One region of the Cellvibrio sp. 25HG11W-0 genome, then DNA from elsewhere that is predicted to be linked to it. Evidence: predicted binding sites of a transcription regulator. Region 1 holds the regulator's gene; the other holds the start of a gene.

Region 1 (7,341 bases):
AAGCCGCGTTGAACGCGGCTTTCGAGTTGAATCCGCACTGTAGTGCAATATCCAAAATGGTTTGTGTTGCATGGGCTGGATCTTTTAAGCAGCGCTGTACTTCTTGAATGCGCTGACGGTTAATGAAGTCATAAAAGCTTTCATTTAATTCCTCATTCAGTAATTGCGAAAGTTCGTGTGAGCTGGCACCGACGGATGTTGCCAAGGTCGCTAAATTCAGCGCAGGATCTAGAAAGGGTAAATCTCGCTGTATTATTTCTGCAAGCGACTTCTGTAAGGTTGCATTTCGCTCGCGGCTAAGAAATGCGCGTTGGTATTTCGTATTGCGAGTCGTGCTTTGCGCTTCGCAAGCCTTGCCGATTAAGGGAATTTGCTCCGGTAATATGGCATTACGATACATTAACGCGCTGTAGCCCAGAAAATAGATGCCAAAAGGAAATGCAAAATCCAAGTAAGTTTGAGATGGCAGCTTTGCCGCGAATAGATTTGTTAGTAGCCATATGATCCACATTGCTGCAAAAATCCACAGTATGCGGCGTAGCCAGTTCAGCTCAATACCTTCAGTCGATGAAAAAAAGTTGCGCGTGCAAGTTTGATAGTTGAGCCAAGTGCGCAAGCACAAAACTAAATAGATGGCGACATGACACTGAACCGCGAGTAATGCCATGTCAAATTGTGGAGGCTCGTCGGCATCCTCGACGAATATGGTTTGCCATAGTTCATTGGAAATCAATACCGCGAGTAGCAAACCAATTAACATTAGGATGAGTGCCGGTGTTAAATGTAGAGCCTGAATGATCAAGCGACTTTTGAAATGTAAGGACTGTTGAAAATAAAATAGTAGGAGTGGGCCTATAACCAGATCCCAAGGCAGCAATAGCATGCTGAGTTGTGGCCATGTTTGAAAAAGCCTTGTTGTTAGCAAGCTTTCTGTCGCTAAAGAGATGGCTATAGCCAGCAGCAATAGAATCAGGATCTGATTCGTCCTTTGTGTGCGCCCGAAGCGTATTAGCATAAATATGAGAAACGCACATTGTGTGGCAGCAATTATATTTAAAAACACCATGATCAGTTCTTCGAAAATAGACGTGGAAATTACGTAAAAACATACTTGACTGGCCACCGGTTAACACATTTGTGGCAGTGTGTAGTAGTGGAGAGAAGCATTCGCGGAGAAGCTCACCTGATAGCGTGATGACTTGTGCGCGATAGGCGACATTAAGATTCAATCCAAATGTTGGTGCGAATTGTCTCTGAGTATTGTGACTGCTAGTGTACCTGGCTTTGGGGTTCGTGAAGGCGTGCTGGCCTTGACGAAAATATAATGTGGTCGTTTGATCTCTTTGTATCGGTGTGCACCATTGCTTTAATTTAACCGAAGGGTGTAGGGCCTTGCCCATAAAAAAATGCCCCTGTAAACATGGCTTACAGGGGCATTTTTTATGGGATTTTCGCCGTAGCTTAATCCTGCAGTTCTAATTGTTCACGGATGAAGGTGAAGAGTTTGCGCGCGTGGGTGGGCGGCTTGTTTTCATCGCGGTCTTTTTGAGCGCTGCGAATGAGTTGGCGCAGGTGCTGAACATCAATGCCTGGGCAAGAGGTTACAAGGGTTTGAAAAATCTCTTTATTGCCTTCGATGAGCAGATCGCGGTAGCGCTCTACTTGGTGCTGGCGGTGCACATATTGATCGCTACGATTTTGCAGCTTATCAACCGCGGCTTGAATTTCTTCGTGGTTGCCTTCGCGCATTAAACGGCCAATGAATTGCAGCTGGCGACGACGCGCCTCTTTTGGCGGGAGCTTGCGTGCAATATAGATGGCGTCGAGCATTTGCTCATCCAAGGGGATGCTGGCGAGTTGCTTTTCGTTCATGTCGATGAGTCTTTCCCCTAGATCCTGTAGGGCATGCATCTCGCGTTTAACTTGCGATTTGCTTTTGATGTAGTCATCGGGGTCGATGTCGTCGTATTTATAAACCATAGGGGTGCCGGATTGTTGCAGCTGTCAATGATAAAAAGGGCGCACAGGGTAGGCAAAACATGCCCAAATAACAACTGCTAATTGTAGTCGAGGTGATGCGTACTTGTTCTGTCGGAGTAAAAAGTCGCCTCTTAGTGAGAAGAATTGGCTCTTTTGGGCTAAAAAATGAGGTTCCGTGAAATGGGCCTTACTTGCTTCGATAAGGATAAAAGGAGGCTTGTAGGTGGCGATAGTGTGTTGATGCTTGCGCGCGTTATTACTCGCCTTCTTCGAAGCGGTCTGCAATCAGTGCGCGTATGGCATCCATTGCGGCTGTGGCATCTTCGCCTTCGCAGCTAATTTCAAGTGCTGTGCCCATGCTGGCAGCAAGTAGCATGAGCGACATGACACTTTTGGCGTCTACCCAAGAGCCTGTGCCGCCATTCAGCCGAGCTTGCACCCGCGCTTGGTGTTGATTGGCGAGGGTGGCGAGCTTGGCGGCGGCGCGCGCATGGAGCCCTTTGCGATTAATAATAGGGTGAGTTTCAGTCAGCATGGCTTAGCTTTTTGTGTGTTTGTTAATGTCGCGATGGCGAACTTGCACATCGTGAAAGCTTTGATCAAAGCGCGCCAGCAGGCGCTCGCTGAGATAGACCGAGCGGTGTTGGCCACCAGTGCAACCTACGGCGATGGTGATATAGCTGCGATTGTTGGCTTGGTAGCGCGGCAGCCAGCGCTCAAGGTAGCGCTCTATGTCCTCGCGCATTTCGGTAACGGTGACCTGCTCTTCGAGGAACTCAATCACGGCTTGATCTTTACCCGTTAGCGGCCTTAAGTCGGAGCGCCAATGGGGGTTGGGCAGGCAGCGCGCATCGAACACGAGATCGGCATTGACCGGTAAGCCATGTTTGAATCCGAAAGATTCAAAGAGTATGGCCATAGTCGATTCAGCGCGGCCAACGATGCGTTCTTTGACCAGATCGCGCAGTTCGTGAAGGTTGAGGTGGCTGGTGTCTATGACTTGGTCAGCGGCGTCGCGAATGGGTTCTAACAACTGCTGTTCGGCACTAATTGCCTCTGCGAGACTGGTGTGTGTGTCACTCAGCGGGTGTTTGCGGCGAGTTTCGCTAAAGCGTTGAATCAGTACTGCAGGTTGTGAATCTAAAAAGAGTGTGCGAAAGGGAAGGTGTGCTTCTTTTAAGGTGCTGATCATTTCGGGGAAAATGTCGAGATCCTGCCAAGCATTGCGCACATCAATTCCAATAGCAAAACGTTGGCTATCGTCTTTGTGGATTTGAATTTGGGCAACGAGTGCAGGTAGCAGGCTTACAGGCAGGTTATCGATACAGTTAAAGCCCACATCCTCCAATACATGGAGTGCGGTACTTTTGCCGGAGCCAGATAAACCGCTCACTATTACAAGATGCATAGGGCTGTCCTTTTTAAAACTTCTTTTAAGACCGCTTTGGCGCTGTTTTAAATCAACCAAGTTACCGGAAAGAGTAAAGCGGCTGCTCGATGTAGGTTTGTGAATTAAGCAATTGCTGCTTGGTAGAGCGATTCGTCATCAGTCGCTGCACGCAGTTTTTGGCGATAATCCGCATCATTGAGTGCGCCCGCTAAGGCCGCTAAATTTTGCAGATGTTCGTCGTGTGCGTCTTCCGGCACCAACATAGCAAAGAGTATATCGACGGGTTGTGAATCTATGGCGTCGAAATCTATGGGTTCTACGAGGGTGATGAGCGCCCCGAGCGTGGTTGTGCATTTATCCACGCGGCAATGAGGTATGGCAATGCCGTGGCCTATACCTGTAGAGCCTAGGCGTTCGCGTGCCACAAGGCGGCGAAAAAGGTCGTCTGCATCAATGCTGGGAACGTCTTCGGCAATGGCATTGGCAAGTAATTCCAATGCGCGTTTTTTACTGCCGCCTTCGAGCCCGCAGAGAGTGCGGTTGGGACTGATGATGGATTGAATTTGCATAACATTGACGATGTGTGAACATCTCTCAGCAGGGATGGTTGCCCATCGGGGTTGGTACAAAACTGTTTTTGGGCCGCCCTAAATGCCGATTGTGTGGCGCTTAGGGCAGCTGGGCAACCGGCTAGCGGTGGCTGCGCATCTTTTCTTTGTGCTTAATTAACTGGCGATCAAGCTTGTCGGCCAATGCATCTATGGCAGCATAGAGATCTTCATGGGTGGCGTCGGCAAATATATCTTTGCCACTCACATGCATGGTCGCTTCTGCTTTTTGAATTAATTTATCCACCGAGAGAATAACCTGGGTGCTGGTAATGCGGTCATGGTGATGGCTAAGGCGCTCTATTTTGCTGGTGACGTAGTCTCTGAGCGCTTCGGTAACTTCCAGATGATGACCACTGATGTTTATTTGCATAGATACTTCCTCTAGGTAGACACAAAAGTGTTGTGCGAGCACAACCGCGCAAACATCCTTGATAAATTTGATCCAATCAAAATCAGTTTAAGACAGTTGAAATATACTGCCTTCGTTAAAGTATTTTCCGTTCGTTTGACGGTGGAATATTGAGTGACTCGCGATACTTGGCGATGGTGCGACGCGCTACTTGAATGCCTTGCTCGGCTAATAAGTCGGTAATTTTGCTGTCGCTTAGGGGTTTCTTTTGGTTTTCTGCGCTCACCAGTTTTTTAATGATCGCACGGATTGCCGTTGAAGAGCATTCGCCGCCGCTGTCAGTACTGACATGACTGGAGAAAAAGTATTTAAGTTCAAATATGCCCTGGGGGGTGTGCATGTATTTCTGTGTGGTTACGCGCGAAATGGTTGATTCGTGCATTTCTACAATTTCGGCAATGTCGTGTAATACCAGAGGCTTCATGGCTTCGGGGCCGTAATCGAGAAAGCCGCGTTGTTTTTCGACAATACAGCTGGCGACTTTGAGCAGGGTTTCATTGCGGCTTTGCAGGCTTTTCAAAAACCAGCGGGCCTCTTGCAGGTTATCTTTTAAAAATGTGTTGTCGGTGCTGGAGTCGGCACGCTTCACCATGGACGCATAGCCGGAGTTAATGCGTAGGCGCGGTGCTATATCGGGGTTGAGTTCTACTACCCAGCGCCCTTCGCGCTTATCGACAAATACATCGGGCACCACATATTCCGTGTCGCCGCTTTCAATGATATCGCCGGGGCGGGGGTTTAGGCCTTGGATAAGGCTGACTGCAATACTCAAATCCGCTTCTTTGAGCTTGGTGCGACGCATTAATTGGCGGTAATCGCGGCTGCCTAGCAGCGGCAGGTATAGCTTGGCAATCAGCTTGGCAGATTCTAGCAGTGGGGTTTTAGGGTCATATTGCTGCAGTTGTACCAGCAGGCATTCCGCGAGGTTTTGGCTGCAGACACCACAGGGGTCAAACTGTTGGAGGCGATGTTGCACGGCGACCACTTCGTCTAACTCAAGGTCGGTAAAGTCTTGCAGTAGGCCTTCGTAAATATCCTCAATGGTAATGGAGAGCATACCGCTCGGCTCTACCGCATCGATAATGGCCATAGCGACTATGCGGTCCGTATCTGACATGGGGGTCAGATTGAGCTGCCACATCAAGTGATCGTAAAGGGAGTCGGTAGCGGCGCGACGGCTTTCAAAATCATTGTCGTCGTTATCGTAGTTGCTGGAGGCGCTGGAGCTGGATGATTGATATACATCATCCCAGCTGGTGTCGACAGGGAGATCACTGGGAATGGATTCGTTCCATTCGCTAGCGCTCTCGCTAAAGGTGTCGCCCTCGCCAAAACCGTCGCCATCGCCGTAGAGATCGTTGTCGGGGGTGCTTTCGCTAAAGCTGTCTGCGCCTGCATCGGTAGAGCTGTAGGTATCGGTTAGCTTGTCGTTGAGGGAGAACTCATCATCGCTGCTGTTTTTTGTCTCGGTAGCAATTTCTTGCTTGCGGTCATAATCGGCACTGTCTTGCTCGCCCGTAGCTTGACCGCTATCTGAGCCTTCGAAGCCTTCTTCGACCTCTAGCATGGGGTTAGATTCTAGCGCCTCTTGAATCTCTTGTTGCAGATCTAGAGTGGAGAGTTGCAGCAGGCGAATGGCCTGTTGCAGCTGCGGAGTCATGGTCAGTTGTTGACCGAGTTTTAGCTGGAGAGATTGCTTCATTATGAGAACGACAAACCCTTAACGCAGGATGAAAACGAACATCGGATAGGTAGAGTTTAGACAGGGTTTGGCTTGCAAGCAATAAGGCTAAGCAATCTTTATGCCTAGAGTGCATTTTTTGATCATTGTCAAGTGGGAGTTTGCGGTGTTAAGTACAGTTAATTTGGGGTTAGCAATGAATGCGGGGCTTAGCTGAGTTGCCGAAAAAACACTCAGCTGGCCGCTATATAAGATTGGCTGATGTTATAGCCTGAAATTTTCGCCCAAATAGACTGCGCGCACTTGGCTGTTGTTTAACACGGTTTCGGGTGTGCCCTCGGCGATGATGCGGCCTTCGCTCACGATGTAGGCGGTCTCGCAGATGTCGAGGGTTTCGCGCACGTTGTGGTCGGTGATGAGTACGCCAATACCGCGATCCTTGAGGTGGCGAACAATTTCTTTAATATCGTTTACCGAAATAGGGTCGACCCCGGCAAAGGGTTCATCGAGCAAAATAAATTTGGGGTCTGTAGCGAGTGCGCGCGCGATTTCTACGCGGCGGCGTTCACCACCCGAGAGCGCCATGCCGAGGCTGTCGCGAATATGGGTGATGTGAAATTCTGCCAGCAGTGACTCGAGCTTGGCGAGACGCTGTTTGCGGTTCAGGTCGCTGCGGGTTTCGAGAATCGCCATGATGTTGTCGGCGACAGTCAGCTTGCGAAAGATTGAGGCTTCTTGCGGTAAATAGCCGATGCCTGCGCGCGCGCGGCCGTGAATGGGCAGGTGCGTAATATCTTGGTCATCGATATGGACGCTGCCCATATCGGCGGGTACTAGCCCGGCGATCATGTAGAAACAGGTGGTTTTCCCCGCACCGTTTGGGCCGAGCAGGCCGACGATACTACCGCTGTTGACGGTGATAGATACATCTATAACCACTTTTCGTTTTTTGTAGCTTTTTGCGAGGTTTCGGGCAAACAGGCTGGCCATAGCAATTAGTTTTTCACGTCAGATTTTGGTGGGATTACAATTTCAATGCGCTGATTATTGCCGCCTTTGGTGTTGCCGGCAGCTTTCATAACTTCTTTTACGAGATCGTAATCAATCGTTGGGCCGCTCATGACCGCGCCATCTTGTTCGAGCGAGGCGTTTTCTACCAGCAGCAGATGTTCTTTGTTAGGCGTGTAGGTAATGCTATTGGCTGATGCGGTAATCACGCCTTGAGCGGCTTCAGGCTGCTGTTGGAAGCGCGCTGGCATGCCAGTGGCGA
Region 2 (7,341 bases), 2.2 Mb from region 1:
ATCTTCAATGTTAGGTACTGTATTGAGGGGCGCGCCAGGAATCTTATGGCCTTCACTTGCCCACTCGCCTAAATCAATTAAGCGGCAGCGCTCGCTGCAAAAAGGGCGTTCTGGAAAGTCATCACTCCACACAATTTCTTTGGTGCAACATGGGCATTTCAAGGTAATGGGCGTATTTGTTTGCATAGGTGGTTGGTGGCCTTGCGTATTTTAAGTGGATGTAATGTCATTAATATGGTGTCTAATCTTGTGTGGCAGCTATTTCGAGATAGAGTTGATGTAGTTTATCCGTCTGCTGGTAGAGCTCATTCAAACCGTCGTAGTTTTGGATAATATCGTTGGCTCTGTTACAGCGTTCCATACGAGACATTTGGCTTGCAATTATGGCCTGAGTTTGGATCGGATCGGCATTGTCACGAGCGCTGGCGCGTTCAATCTGTAATTGCTCACTGGTATCTACGACAAGTATGCGATCCACCAACTCATACTGCTGTGTTTCGAGTAGTAAAGGTGATGATAAAATTGCGTAGGCACTGGAGGCCTGTGATAGCAACGAGCGAATTTCGGTATTAATTAATGGATGCAGCAGCTGTTCTAGCCAAGATTTTTCTTGTTCATTACTGAAAATAATTTGACGTAAGCTTGCTCTATCTAGGGTGCCTTCTGCTGTAAGTAGAGCGGTGCCGAAATGTTTGGCGATAGCAATTAAAGCTTCACTACCTGGCTCAACTACTTGTCTTGCTACAATATCTGCGTCAATTACTTGAATGCCAAAAGATTTGAATCTATCGCTTACCGTAGTTTTGCCGCTGCCTATGCCCCCCGTCAGGCCTACTAGCAGTGGTGAGCTGTCGCTGTCACGCATACACAAACAATCCCAAATAAATCTGGTTAATCTCTTTTCCCCATACCAATGCAATCCAGCCTGCTATGGCGAGATAGGGACCAAAAGGAATGGGAATGTTCTTATCGCGACCGCGAATTAATATCATCGATATACCAATGATCGCGCCGACAATGGAGGACAGTAAAATAATTTGTAGTAAAAATTGCCACCCCATCCAAGCTCCGAGCGCGGCGAGCAATTTAAAGTCCCCATAGCCCATGCCTTCTTTACCCGTTATAAGTTTAAACAACTTATAAAAAGACCAAAGTGACAGATATCCAAAAATTGCTCCCCAAAGCGCGCTACTCAAACTAGTAAATAATCCGAAGCTATTACAAATGAGTCCTAACCAAAGCAGTGGTAAGGTTATGTCGTCTGGCAGTAAATAGGTATCAATATCAATCATGGTTAAGGCGATTAGGCACCACGTAAATGCCAGTGCTGCCAAGCCAGTAAGGGTGGGGCCATATAGATAAATAATCACTGCCGATAGTAGGCCGGTAACAAGTTCAATAATAGGATAGCGGATTGAAATTCCAGATTTACAACTGGAACAGTTACCTTTTAAAAACACATAGCTAATAATGGGAATGTTCTCCCATGCTCTAATTTTATGCCCACAGTGGGGACATGTAGAAGCAGGAACCATAAGGTTAAAGGGTTCCTTGCTGCTAGCGGTTGATGCCTGAGGGGTCGGAATGCCCCCCAAATTATCGTCAGTCGTTAAAAATTCTTCGCATTGATCTCGCCAGTCCTTCTCCATCATTTTAGGGAGGCGATAGATAACAACATTTAAAAAGCTGCCGACTAATAAACCAAGTACAAGAGCGCAAACTACTAGAAAAATTTCATGGCCAATAAAAACAGTTTCAATAATAGTCATTAAACAACCGCGCCAAGTTGGAAAATAGGCATATACATGGCAATCATTAGGCCGCCAACTAGTACCCCTAATACAGACATAATTAAAGGCTCCAACAAAGACGTAAGGCTGTCGACCATGTTGTCGACGGCTTCCTCATAGTAAACGGCAACTTTATCGAGCATGGCGTCTAGCGCGCCTGACTCCTCGCCGATAGCAGCCATCTGTATAAGAAGGGTAGGGAAAATATTCCTACTTTTTAGTGCGGTGTTCAACTGAAGGCCAGTAGATACATCCTCGCGTACTCTAATAATCGCTTCGGTGTATATTTTGTTGCCCGCGGCGCCCGCAACAGACGTCAGCGCATCAATTAAAGGGACACCTGCAGCAAACGTTGTTGCAAGAGTACGCGCAAAGCGGGCCATTACCGATAGATATAGTATTTGACCAATAATGGGTGCCTTAAGCATGTATTTGTCTACTAAGTACTCAAATTTTGGAGATCGACGAACTGCCTCTTTAAATAGAAAAAAGCTCGTGATCATGCCTATTAAAATCATAAACCAATAAGCTTGAGCCAGCTCTGAAAGGTTTAAAACAAATAAGGTAAATGCGGGTAACTCCGCTCCAAAGCTGCTAAATGTAGATGCAAATTGAGGCACGACTTTTACCAGTAATATTCCAGTAACGACTATGGCAACAACGACTACAGCTATAGGGTAGCTAAGTGCTTTTTTAATTTTTGCTTTGAGGGATTCAGTTTTTTCTTTGTAGGTGGCGATTCTGTCGAGCATGGTTTCAAGTGCGCCAGACTGTTCGCCTGCATCTACGAGATTACAAAATAGGTCGTCAAAATATTTTGGATGCTCTTTTAATGAGTTCGCGAAACCACCACCTGCTGCGACACTATCGCGAATAGTGAGCACTAGTTTACGCAAATTAGGGTTGTCTAAACCATCGGCTACTATATCGAAAGCTTGTACTAGAGGGACGCCCGCTTTCATCATGGTGGCCATTTGGCGAGAGAAAACGGCTATGTCAGCAGGTTTAATGGCCTTACCACCAGTGCCAAAAAGAGGCTTTGATTTTTTGCTGACAGATTTTACATTAATGCCTTGCTTTAACAGGAGTGCTTTAACAATTGCAGGGCTGGTACCATTGGTCTCGCCTTGGATTTTATTGCCACGTTTATCCGTGCCCTTATATACATAGGTATTCGATGTTGGCTGTTGCTTAGCTTTTGTCGTAGATTTCGTTTTGGTTGCTGTAATACTTGCCATAGGTTAATCCTTGGTAACTCGATTAGCCTCTTCAAGGCTGGTCATTCCCATTGCTACTTTGCGCAATGCGGAAACACGTAAATTATTAAAGCCTGCTTCTTTCGCGGCGCGCGCAATTTGGAGCGAATTGCCGCCCTCCATTATAAGGTTGGCGATTGTGGGGGTAATGCGAACCACTTCATAAACGCCCACCCTGCCGCGATAGCCTCCCGTGCATTTTTCACAGCCTACGGCGTGAAAAAGTTGAAACTCTTCGCGTGGAATGCCAATTTCATCAAAGCCTTCCTGTGTAAGTATGTCGGCAGGAATGTCTGTGGCGACTTTTTTGCAGCTAGGGCAGAGGCGTCGTGCAAGGCGTTGAGCAATAATCAAGCTCACACTGGTTGCAATATTAAACGCAGGAACCCCCATATTCATCAAGCGGGTCAATGTTTCAGGGGCGCTATTGGTGTGAAGGGTAGAAAGCACCAAGTGACCTGTTTGCGCAGCTTTAATGGCAATTTCTGCGGTTTCTAGGTCACGGATTTCCCCTACCATCACTATGTCGGGGTCTTGGCGTAAGAAGGAGCGCAAGGCTTCCGCAAAGGTAAGCCCGACTTTGGTATTCATTTGAACTTGGTTAATTCCCTCAAGGTTTATTTCGACGGGGTCTTCTGCGGTCGAAATATTTAACTCAGGAGTATTAAGAATGTTAAGGCCCGTATAGAGTGAGACGGTTTTACCGCTACCGGTTGGGCCAGTCACTAAAATCATACCCTGCGACTGAGCCAGAGCATCCATAAAGAGCTTTTTCTGAACATCTTCGTAGCCTAAGGCATCAATACCTAATTTTGCGGAGCTGGGGTCCAGAATACGCAGTACAATCTTTTCGCCAAAGAGTGTGGGTAGAGTGTTGACACGAAAATCGATGGCGCGAGTTTTTGATACCTTCAGTTTTATGCGGCCGTCTTGAGGAACTCGGCGCTCAGAAATATCCATTTGCGACATAACTTTTAAGCGAGCTGCCATGCGGAATGCAAGATTTACGGGTGGGCGCGACACTTCGTGTAAAACGCCATCAGTACGGAAGCGAATTCGATAAGATTTCTCATAGGGCTCAAAGTGGATGTCAGAAGCGCCTCCTTTGATTGCATCGAGCAGGACTTTGTTTATATATTTAACGATTGGCGCTTCGTCAGCTTCAAGGCCATCCTTATCCTCGGCTGGGTGGTTGTTATCAATAGTCTCAACGTCCATATCATCGAGATCATCATCGAGCCCTCCTAGTGCGTCTCCGAGAGTCTCTTCTTGTGCATTCAGGTACTTTTCAATGGCAACTTTAAGCTTGTCTGCCTCGACGAGAACTGCCTCGGTATTGATTCCGGTGTTAAATTTTATCTCATCGAGCGCATGTAGGTCGGTGGGGTCAGTAACGGCCAGAAAAAGGCGATTGCCGCGGCGCGCTAAAGGTAGGGTGTGATGCTTTTTGATGAGTTTATCGTCGACTAGTTTCTGCGGTATTCCCTCGCGAATAAGCGCATCTAAATCGAATATCGGGGAGCCAAACTCTTCGGCGGCGACTTGGGCTATAGTGCGTGCATCAAGAATAGAATGCACAACAAGATGCTGTACAAATGGAACCTTGTCTTTTGTTGCCTGTAGCGTTGCTTTGCGTGCAAGCTCCAGATCCAATAAGTTATCCGCTACGAGGCGGCGCGCTAAACCATTCAGGGTGACGGCTGGGGAGTTCATACAACGAATTACCTGAGGTTGGGTGGGAATTTGGAGGCGCTGGCAGAGTGCATCCAAAATAGCTGCTCTTTGAGCAGCAAATCTTATGTGATCTAGTATTGCATCTCTTAATATGAATACAAGGGGCTAGTTACGCTAATTGATTGTAGCTGTGTGTATTATTTGATTTGATTTTGTCACTTGATGACAAAAATTGTCACAAGGGCGGTTGTAAGCATGCGCAGCAAGTTTTGGATTTGGAGCGTGAGTTTTGATTTCAAGCTTTAGATTGTTGGTGTGCGCTAAATGAAGACAGCGTTACTTGGTAGTTGGCACGGTGATTGCTCTTTCCTTATTGTGTTTCCAAAAAACGTAATTTAGTCGTTCTTAATCCTCGGAGATTTCTATGAAAAAAACAATGCAAAGTGGTTTTACCCTGATTGAATTGATGATCGTTGTTGCGATTATCGGTATTTTGGCTGCAATTGCGTTGCCTGCGTACCAAGACTATACCGTTCGCGCCAAAGTGGGCGAGGCAATTATTGCTGGTTCTGCTGCAAAAGGCCTGATGAGTGAAGCGTTTCAAACTGACGGTATTACCGGCTTGACTGCTGCAGCTACAGGCTTCAATGCCACCGCTCTGGCAGAAAGACAATCTAAGTATGTACAAGATGTAACAATTCAGACAGCTACGCCTTGGACTATTACTGTCGTTTTGCGTGCGACGGCCGAAAATGGTATTCCAACCGGTCTGAATCTTACAACATTAACATTCACACCTAATGTGCAAGGTGCTGCCCCTACTGCGGCATCTGCGGGTGCTGTTGATTGGGCGTGCGGTAGTGCAACCGTTCAGACCGCGACAGCTCGTTTATTGGCAAGTCGTGCAGTGGGTACTATGCCAGCAAAGTATGCGCCGTCTGAGTGTCGTTAATTTGTTAGATAATTAAACATTAGATTTAATGACGCCCGCTTGCGGGCGTTTTTTTTGGAGAATTTTTTATGATTTCTATTTTGGCGTTAAATAGATATCAAGCGTCTTTTATGCATCTACTGGCCTCCATTGGAGTTGTTGGGCTGGTTGCGGCGCTAGTTTTTTTGCTCTGGTATCCTGGGTTACTGGCCTACGCGAGTGGTGTTTATGAGATCTTTGTATTATTGCTTTTGGTTGACTGGGTATTGGGGCCGCTTATCACGCTCATTATTTTTAACCCTAAAAAGCGCGAATTAAAACGAGACATGATGTTTGTGGTACTAATTCAATTGGGTGCTTTGTTTTATGGTGTGGTGGTGTTGTTTCTCGCGCGGCCTGTTTATTTGGTGTTTAACGCAGACAGGTTTGATGTTGTATATGCGAATGAAATAACAAAGGAAGATTTGCTGGCTGTTACTAAGCCAGAATTTAAAAGGTTGCCTCTATTCGGCCCGAAAGTCATAGGGGCAAGGCTGCCTGAAAATGAACAGGAGGCACGGGATATTGTCTTGGCGGCAGTGTCTGGGGGGCGCGATGTACAAAACATCCCGGAATATTATGTGGAATATGATGAAATAGAGCAGGATGTAAAGCAGCAACTTAGGGGGTTAGATCAATTACGCAGGCTCAATGGAGAAAACATTCAGTCTGAGTTGGATGAGTTTATTGGACTGTGCGCGTCCAAATGTGACGAAATTGGGTACATCCCCTTAATTGGAAGGGCCCATGATTTGACGGTATTTGTTGATGCTAATAATTCAAAGATTTTAAAAATAAGCAAATTAAAACCGTTGGGGGGAATTTTTGCGAGAGATGTAAAAAAGTAATGCAATAAAACAAATAAAGTCGATGTGGCATTTTTTTTGCTGAATAGGAAGGGATGCTAAAAATTATAGAGGGTGAATATAGTGAAGCAAAAAGATGATGGGTTTACATTGATCGAGTTAATGATTGTAGTGGCAATCATTGGGATTCTGGCTGCAATAGCGTTGCCTGCATATCAAGACTATACCGTTCGAGCAAAATTAGGTGAGGGGCTGATTGCTGCTTCTGCAGTAAAAGCACTAATGAGTGAAGCGTATCAAACAGACAGCACTATTGGCATGACAGCCGCTGCCACAAGGTATAACGCCAGTGCTATTACTGAAAGACAATCAAAATATATTGCTGACCTTAGGGTTGTGGAAGGTACTCCTTGGACAATATCTGTTTTTGTGCTCGCAACTGCGGCTAATGGAATACCCACTACGCTTAACGGTACCACTCTGACTTTTTCACCGAATGTACAGGGTGTTGTTCCTATTCCTTCATCTGTTGGTGCAATTGATTGGGCTTGCGGCAGCTCTACGGTAACAACCGCAACCGCGCGAGGTTTGACAAATCGCCCATTAGGAACATTGCCAGCAAAGTATGCTCCGAGTGAATGTAAGTAAGGTGTTATATGACAATCCGCATCGATAAATCCATCGCTTTACAGTGTTTCGTCAGCGAGCCTATAGAAATATAATCTACCCCCGTTTCGGCAACTGTTATCAGGTTTTCTTTTGTGATGTTGCCTGAGGCCTCTAATTTTGCTTTGCCATTGCTTAGCGAAACTGCAGTGCGCATGTCTTCCAGCGACAATTCATCG

Evidence for each region. Region 1 encodes sigma-54, which starts transcription at its own class of promoters, with help from an activator protein. Its sites were predicted from a motif close to TGGCACANNNNTTGCNNT; they were not measured.
Region 2: a site for sigma-54 is predicted at 5,069-5,086, ahead of AC0KUT_RS04800 (pilin). Genes of this name have one in related genera too.

What each region holds. Positions count from the first base shown of each region.
Region 1 covers NZ_CM174230.1:3,842,124-3,849,464, reverse strand. The annotation lists gene AC0KUT_RS16090 (helix-turn-helix domain-containing protein) at 1-760, opposite strand, end outside; gene AC0KUT_RS16085 (hypothetical protein) at 720-1,229, opposite strand; gene yjgA (ribosome biogenesis factor YjgA) at 1,462-1,980, opposite strand; gene AC0KUT_RS16075 (HPr family phosphocarrier protein) at 2,237-2,515, opposite strand; gene rapZ (RNase adapter RapZ) at 2,519-3,388, opposite strand; gene ptsN (PTS IIA-like nitrogen regulatory protein PtsN) at 3,493-3,939, opposite strand; gene hpf (ribosome hibernation-promoting factor, HPF/YfiA family) at 4,061-4,351, opposite strand; gene AC0KUT_RS16055 (RNA polymerase factor sigma-54) at 4,467-6,092, opposite strand; gene lptB (LPS export ABC transporter ATP-binding protein) at 6,336-7,061, opposite strand; gene lptA (lipopolysaccharide transport periplasmic protein LptA) at 7,067-7,341, opposite strand, start outside.
Region 2 covers NZ_CM174230.1:1,145,290-1,152,630, forward strand. The annotation lists gene AC0KUT_RS04775 (DNA gyrase inhibitor YacG) at 1-186, opposite strand, end outside; gene coaE (dephospho-CoA kinase) at 242-865, opposite strand; gene AC0KUT_RS04785 (prepilin peptidase) at 858-1,769, opposite strand; gene AC0KUT_RS04790 (type II secretion system F family protein) at 1,769-3,028, opposite strand; gene pilB (type IV-A pilus assembly ATPase PilB) at 3,032-4,759, opposite strand; gene AC0KUT_RS04800 (pilin) at 5,145-5,672, shown strand; gene tfpZ (TfpX/TfpZ family type IV pilin accessory protein) at 5,783-6,538, shown strand; gene AC0KUT_RS04810 (pilin) at 6,659-7,144, shown strand; gene nadC (carboxylating nicotinate-nucleotide diphosphorylase) at 7,149-7,341, opposite strand, start outside.